2 linked regions of the Cereibacter sphaeroides 2.4.1 genome follow. The protein of the gene in region 1 interacts with the protein of each later gene in a pairwise test. Links are inferred from orthologs where the notes say so. Each region holds a gene or a part of one and is shown on either strand. Other genes may lie near its edges. The genes, in order: uvrA and uvrB.

Region 1 (3,770 bases):
TACACGCTCGTCTATGTGGCGCTGCTGACGCTTCTGCCGCCCGAGACGCCGCATCCCGCTTTCCTCGCCTCGGCCATGCCGCTCGCCTCCATCGCCGTCTCGCTGACGCTGGGCGTCTGGATGCTGGGGCGAGTTCCGGCGGTGAAGGTGGTGCAGGGCGGCTTCGGCCTCGCCATCGTCTCGACGCTGGCGCTCTGGGCGGGCTGGGGGCAGGGGCTCGCCATGGAGGCGGCAGCGCTCAGCCTCGCCGCGGCGCTGGGGCTGGTGCAGGGCGCGTCCTTCGCGGCCATCCCGCAGCTGAACCCGGCCCCGGAGGATCGCGCGCGCGCCGCGGGCGCGGTGGCGCAGCTCGGCAATCTCGGCACCACCAGCGGAACGCCTCTTCTGGCGGCCCTCATCGCCGCCCAAGGGGCACGGGGGCTGATCTTCTTCGTGCTGCTGCCGAGCCTCGCCGGGATCTTGCTCCACCAGTGGCTTTCTGCCCGCCGCAGGGCGATGGCGTGAAATAAACCCTGCCATCCGGTTAAAGTTCATACTATGTTCGCGACCGGCGGTTGGAGACTCAGGCCCGGGCCTCTATATCCGCCGTTCCGGAAGACGAGATCGCGAGGATCGGGGCGATGGCCGAACAGAAGTTCATCTCGGTGCGCGGGGCGCGCGAGCACAATCTCAAGGGCATCGATGTCGACATCCCGCGGGATCAGCTGGTGGTCATCACCGGCCTGTCAGGGTCGGGCAAGTCCAGCCTCGCCTTCGACACGATCTATGCCGAGGGCCAGCGCCGCTATGTCGAAAGCCTCTCGGCCTATGCGCGGCAGTTCCTCGACATGATGGGCAAGCCGGATGTGGACCATATCTCGGGTCTGTCGCCGGCCATCTCCATCGAGCAGAAGACGACCTCGAAGAACCCGCGCTCGACCGTGGGGACCGTGACCGAGATCTACGACTACATGCGCCTTCTGTGGGCGCGGGTCGGCACGCCCTACAGCCCGGCCACCGGCCTGCCCATCGCGGCGCAGCAGGTGCAGGACATGGTCGATGCGGTGATGGCAATGCCCGAGGGCGCGCGGGGCTATCTGCTCGCGCCCATCGTCCGGGACCGCAAGGGCGAATACAAGAAGGAGTTCATCGAGCTCCGCAAGCAGGGCTTCCAGCGGGTGAAGGTGAACGGCACCTTCCACGAGCTGGAGGAGCCGCCGACGCTGGACAAGAAGTTCCGCCACGACATCGATGTGGTGGTGGACCGGATCGTGGTGCGCGAGGGGATCGAGACGCGGCTGGCCGACAGCTTCCGCACCGCGCTGAACCTCGCCGACGGGATCGCGATCTTCGAGAGCGCGCCCGCCGAGGGCGAGCCGGTGCGCACGACCTTCTCCGAGAAATTCGCCTGCCCGGTCTCGGGCTTCACCATCCCCGAGATCGAGCCGCGGCTCTTCTCGTTCAACGCGCCCTTCGGCGCCTGCCCGGAATGCGACGGGCTGGGGATGGAGCTCTTCTTCGACGAGCGTCTCGTGGTGCCCGATCAGGGGCTCACGCTGAAGCAGGGGGCCATCGCGCCCTGGGCCAAGTCGAAATCGCCCTATTACACCCAGACCATCGAGGCGCTGGCGCGGCATTACGGCTTCGATCCGAAGAAGAAATGGAAGGACCTGCCGTTCAACGTGCAATCCGTCTTCCTGCGCGGCTCGGGCGAGGAGGAGATCACCTTCCGCTACGACGAGGGCGGGCGGATCTATCAGGTCAGCCGCAGCTTCGAGGGCGTGATCCCGAACATGGAGCGCCGCTACCGCGAGACCGACTCGGCCTGGGTGCGCGAGGAATTCGAGCGGTACCAGAACAACCGGCCCTGCCATGTCTGCGGCGGCTACCGGCTGAAGCCCGAGGCGCTGGCGGTGAAGATCGGCGGCCTGCACATCGGGCAGGTGGTGCAGATGTCGATCAAGGAGGCCTTCGCCTGGATCGAGACCGTGCCGGGCCATCTGACCGCGCAGAAGAACGAGATCGCGCGCGCGATCCTCAAGGAGATCCGCGAGCGGCTGGGCTTCCTCGTCAATGTGGGGCTCGACTATCTGTCGATGAGCCGCGCGGCCGGCACGCTCTCGGGCGGGGAGAGCCAGCGGATCCGGCTCGCCTCGCAGATCGGCTCAGGGCTGACGGGCGTGCTCTATGTGCTCGACGAGCCCTCGATCGGGCTGCACCAGCGCGACAACGACCGGCTGCTGACCACGCTGAAGAACCTGCGCGATCAGGGCAATTCGGTGCTGGTGGTGGAGCATGACGAGGATGCGATCCGCGAGGCGGATTATGTGTTCGACGTGGGTCCGGGCGCGGGCGTCCATGGCGGGCAGGTGGTGGCGCACGGCACGCCCGCCGAGATCGCCGCCGATCCGGCGAGCCTCACCGGCCAGTATCTCTCGGGCACGCGCGAGATCTCGGTGCCCGCCGAGCGGCGGAAGGGCAACGGCAAGGCCCTCACGGTGGTGAAGGCCAGCGGCAACAACCTCCACGATGTGACGGTGGACTTCCCCTTGGGCAAGTTCGTCTGCGTGACCGGCGTCTCGGGCGGCGGCAAGTCGACGCTGACCATCGAGACGCTCTACAAGACGGCGGCCATGCGGCTGAACGGGGCGCGCGAGACGCCGGCGCCCTGCGAGACGATCAAGGGCTTCGAGCAGCTCGACAAGGTCATCGACATCGACCAGCGGCCGATCGGGCGCACGCCGCGCTCGAACCCCGCGACCTACACCGGGGCCTTCACGCCGATCCGCGACTGGTTCGCGGGCCTGCCCGAGTCGAAGGCGCGCGGCTACCAGCCGGGCCGGTTCTCGTTCAACGTGAAGGGCGGGCGCTGCGAGGCCTGCCAGGGCGATGGCGTCATCAAGATCGAGATGCACTTCCTGCCCGACGTCTATGTGACCTGCGAGACCTGCAAGGGCCACCGCTACAACCGCGAGACGCTGGAGATCAGGTTCAAGGGCAAGAGCATCGCCGACGTGCTCGAGATGACGGTCGAGGATGCGCAGGAGTTCTTCCAGGCGGTGCCTTCGATCCGCGAGAAGATGGACGCGCTGATGCGGGTGGGCCTCGGCTACATCAAGGTGGGCCAGCAGGCGACGACGCTCTCGGGCGGCGAGGCGCAGCGGGTGAAACTCTCCAAGGAGCTGAGCCGCCGCGCCACGGGACGCACGCTCTACATTCTCGACGAGCCGACGACGGGGCTGCATTTCGAGGATGTGAAAAAGCTGCTCGAGGTGCTGCACGAGCTGGTGGAGCAGGGCAACACGGTGGTGGTGATCGAGCACAATCTCGATGTGGTGAAGACCGCGGACTGGATCATCGACATCGGCCCGGAAGGCGGCGACGGCGGCGGCAAGATCGTGGCCGAGGGAACGCCCGAGGAGGTGGCCAAGGTCGAGGCCTCGCACACCGGCCGCTACCTCCGCGACATGCTGAAACCCCGGCGTCTGGCGGCGGAATAGGCCGGGGCTGCGCCGCTCGGGGGCATCGAGCCCCGCTCGCGCCGCGCTGCCGCGGACGGAGCGGGCGGGGAAGCACCTGAGGCAGGCGGTTGAAGCCGCCGCCCTGCCTGCAAGGGCCGCCGTCGGTGCAGCGCTTCCTCCGGGTCGCCCCGGCGCCTTTGCCCTGCACCCAATGGCGGCCGCGCCGCAGCCCATCGCGCCCTGAGCGACGCGCAGGCGGCGCGGCGGCGTCCTTCAGCCCTTCATCGGGCAGGTGTTGATGCCCACGAGCGAATAGAGCGGACAGGTCGA
Region 2 (3,241 bases), 970 kb from region 1 along the record:
TCCGTTCAACAGGCCTGAGGCGCCGGCAGCGCGGAGGCGGTCCCGAGGCTGAGCGGTTGGCCTCAGTGCGTCCAGGCGCCGCGGCGGTCGGTCGCGAAATTCTCGCCGTAGCCGCGGGGGCGGATGTTGGCCTTGCGCGGCTTCGCTTCGGTCACCTCGACCTCGATCCGGTGCGCCTTGGCATAGTCGAGCGCGGCCTCGCGGCTGTCGAACTGCAGGACGACCTGATTCTGCGTGTCGGCCGACGAGGTCCAGCCCATCAGCGGGTCGATATCGCGCGCCTCGCGGCTCTCGAAGACGAGCACCCAGCCCTTGGCCTTCCCGGTCCCGGACTGCATGGCGTTTCGGGCTGGCTGATAGATACGCGCGCGCATGAAATGCTCCCTGACAGATGCCATGTTTATTGGCGGCTTTTCCGTCGCAGATCAAGACCCGCAACCGCGGGGCAAGCGGCTGTCGATCGATCACGGGAGGGGTGGGTGGGGTGTGGGGTGCAACCGACCGACAGCGTTCTGCTGCTTGCCCTGCCTTTCTAGCGGTCTTGGGTTAATTGAAGGTAAAGAACCTGCCGCTCCGCCCTTGTTCGCGAACAAAAACGGATCAAATCTAAGCGGCTGAAGGGAATCATCATGCCGCACAACAATACGAACCTGCCGATGCATCGTCCCGAGGTGCTGACCCGCCCGAAGCTCGAAGGCGGTCGGCGTTTCGAGATGAAGACCCCGTTCCAGCCCGCGGGCGACCAGCCCACGGCCATTGCCGAACTGGCCGCCGGGGTGCAGGGGGGCGAGCAGAACCAGGTGCTGCTCGGGGCGACCGGCACCGGCAAGACCTTCACGATGGCCAAGATCATCGAGGAGACCCAGCGTCCGGCGATCATCCTTGCCCCGAACAAGACGCTGGCGGCACAGCTCTACGGCGAGTTCAAGGGCTTCTTCCCCGAGAATGCCGTGGAATATTTCGTCTCCTACTACGACTACTACCAGCCCGAGGCCTATGTGGCGCGCTCGGACACCTACATCGAGAAGGAATCGCAGATCAACGAGCAGATCGACCGGATGCGCCACTCGGCCACCCGGGCGTTGCTCGAGCGCGACGACGTCATCATCGTGGCCTCGGTCTCCTGCATCTACGGCATCGGCTCGGTCGAAACCTATTCGGCGATGACGCAGGATCTGATCGTGGGCGAGAGCTACGACCAGCGGCAGGTGATCGCGGAACTTGTGGCGCAGCAGTACCGCCGCAACGACCAGGCCTTCCAGCGCGGCAGCTTCCGCGTGCGGGGCGATTCGCTCGAGGTCTGGCCTGCCCACCTCGAGGATCGCGCCTGGCGCTTCTCCTTCTTCGGGGAAGAGCTGGAGAGCATCGTCGAGTTCGATCCGCTGACCGGCGCCAAGACCGACAGCTTCAAGCAGATCCGCATCTATGCGAATTCGCACTATGTGACGCCGCGCCCGACGATGCAGCAGGCCATTCAGGGCATCAAGCGCGAGCTGCGCCAGCGGCTCGACCAGCTCGTGAACGAGGGCAAGCTCCTCGAGGCTCAGCGGCTGGAGCAGCGCACGAACTTCGACCTCGAGATGCTGGAAGCCACCGGCGTCTGCAACGGCATCGAGAACTACTCGCGCTATCTGACGGGCCGGGCCCCGGGCGAACCGCCGCCGACGCTGTTCGAATTCATCCCCGACAATGCCATCGTCTTCGCCGACGAGAGCCACGTCACCGTGCCGCAGATCGGCGGCATGTATCGCGGCGACTATCGGCGCAAGTTCACGCTGGCCGAGCACGGCTTCCGGCTGCCCTCCTGCATGGACAACCGACCGCTCAAGTTCGAGGAGTGGGACGCGATGCGCCCGCAGTCGGTCTTCGTCTCGGCCACGCCCGCCGCGTGGGAACTGGAGCAGGCGGGCGGCGTCTTCGCCGAGCAGGTGATCCGGCCCACGGGGCTTCTCGATCCGGTGGTCGAGATCCGCCCCGTCGAGATGCAGGTGGACGACCTGCTGGACGAGATCCGCAGGGTCGCGGCCGCGGGCCTGCGCGTCCTCGTCACGGTGCTGACCAAGCGCATGGCCGAGGATCTGACGGAATATTTCCACGAGCAGGGCATCCGCATCCGCTACATGCACTCGGACATCGATACGATCGAGCGGATCGAGATCCTGCGCGACCTGCGGCTCGGGGCCTTCGACGTGCTGGTGGGGATCAACCTCCTGCGCGAGGGGCTCGACATCCCGGAATGCGGGCTGGTGGCGATCCTCGATGCCGACAAGGAGGGCTTCCTGCGCTCCGAGACCTCGCTGATCCAGACCATCGGCCGCGCGGCACGGAATGCGGACGGGCGCGTCATCATGTATGCCGACCGGATCACCGGCAGCATGGAGCGCGCGCTGCGCGAGACAGAACGGCGGCGCGAGAAGCAGATCGCCTACAACATCGAACATGGCATCACGCCGCAGACCGTGCGCAAGAACGTCGAGGATGTGCTGGCGGGCCTCTGGCAGGGCGATACCGACCAGAGCCGCGTCACGGCCAAGGTCGACAAGCCGATGGTCGGGGCGAACCTCGCAGCCCACCTCGACGGGCTGCGTGTCTCGATGCGGAAGGCGGCCGAGAACCTGGAGTTCGAGGAAGCGGCGCGGCTGCGCGACGAGATCAAGCGGCTCGAGGCGGTGGAACTGGCCATTTCCGACGATCCTCTGGCGCGCCAGACTGCGGTCGAGGAGGCGGCCGAGGCCGCGGTCAAGAGCTCGGGCCGCAGCACGGCCGGCCGCGCGGGCCAGCGCGGCGGCAACAAGCGCCGCCGGGGCCACTGAGTGGGGCCGCCGCCGGCAAGCCCGGCGCGGTCGCACCAAGCGCCGCGGGGGCGTTTCAGCAGTGCTGCCGCCGGCGGCGCTACGCTGCGGCGTCAAGCCGGTCGGAGCACTGAGACGGGCAGCCATCAGCGGTCTCGCGCGGGAGGATGGCCCGGTCACAGTGCCGGTCTGCCTCGGCCGACAGGCTCCTTTCCGCGATGCCGCAGAGCCGCTCGTGCCAGTGGGCGTCGCCTGCGGTTGGGAGATCGGGCGGCTCGATGCGGCAGGGTAGCCTGCGGGCCTTAACCCGTCGTTAACTAGGGCGCATCAGGCTGGCGGGGGTTCGGAGGGCTCGTTCGATGCACACCGCTCTCGCCTCTCTCGCGCTTGTCGGCATGGTTGCTGTGCCCGCGTCCGGTCTCGCGGGGCCCTGGGCGCGCGAGAAGGGC

The links.
Region 2: the proteins of uvrA (region 1) and uvrB interact in binary tests that used the Escherichia coli proteins (3 or more experiments, as listed by UniProt). The link is inferred for Cereibacter sphaeroides 2.4.1 from one-to-one orthologs.

The regions. Positions count from the first base shown.
Region 1 is NC_007493.2:1,647,773-1,651,542, reverse strand. The notes cover bases 222-3,679. They hold uvrA (excinuclease ABC subunit UvrA), read left to right. Parts: upstream 222-620; coding sequence 621-3,479; downstream 3,480-3,679. Other genes in these bases: RSP_RS07970 (MFS transporter), read left to right, coding at 222-504. Outside these bases: more of RSP_RS07970, read left to right, coding at 1-221; RSP_RS07960 (YgaP family membrane protein), read right to left, coding at 3,714-3,770. UniProt on the Escherichia coli protein: The UvrABC repair system catalyzes the recognition and processing of DNA lesions. UvrA is an ATPase and a DNA-binding protein. A damage recognition complex composed of 2 UvrA and 2 UvrB subunits scans DNA for abnormalities.
Region 2 is NC_007493.2:676,259-679,499, forward strand. Bases 293-3,221 are described here. They hold uvrB (excinuclease ABC subunit UvrB), read left to right. Parts: upstream 293-629; coding sequence 630-2,813; downstream 2,814-3,221. Other genes in these bases: RSP_RS03420 (ETC complex I subunit), read right to left, coding at 293-374; RSP_RS03430 (hypothetical protein), read left to right, coding at 3,152-3,221. Outside these bases: more of RSP_RS03420, read right to left, coding at 63-292; more of RSP_RS03430, read left to right, coding at 3,222-3,241. UniProt on the Escherichia coli protein: The UvrABC repair system catalyzes the recognition and processing of DNA lesions. A damage recognition complex composed of 2 UvrA and 2 UvrB subunits scans DNA for abnormalities.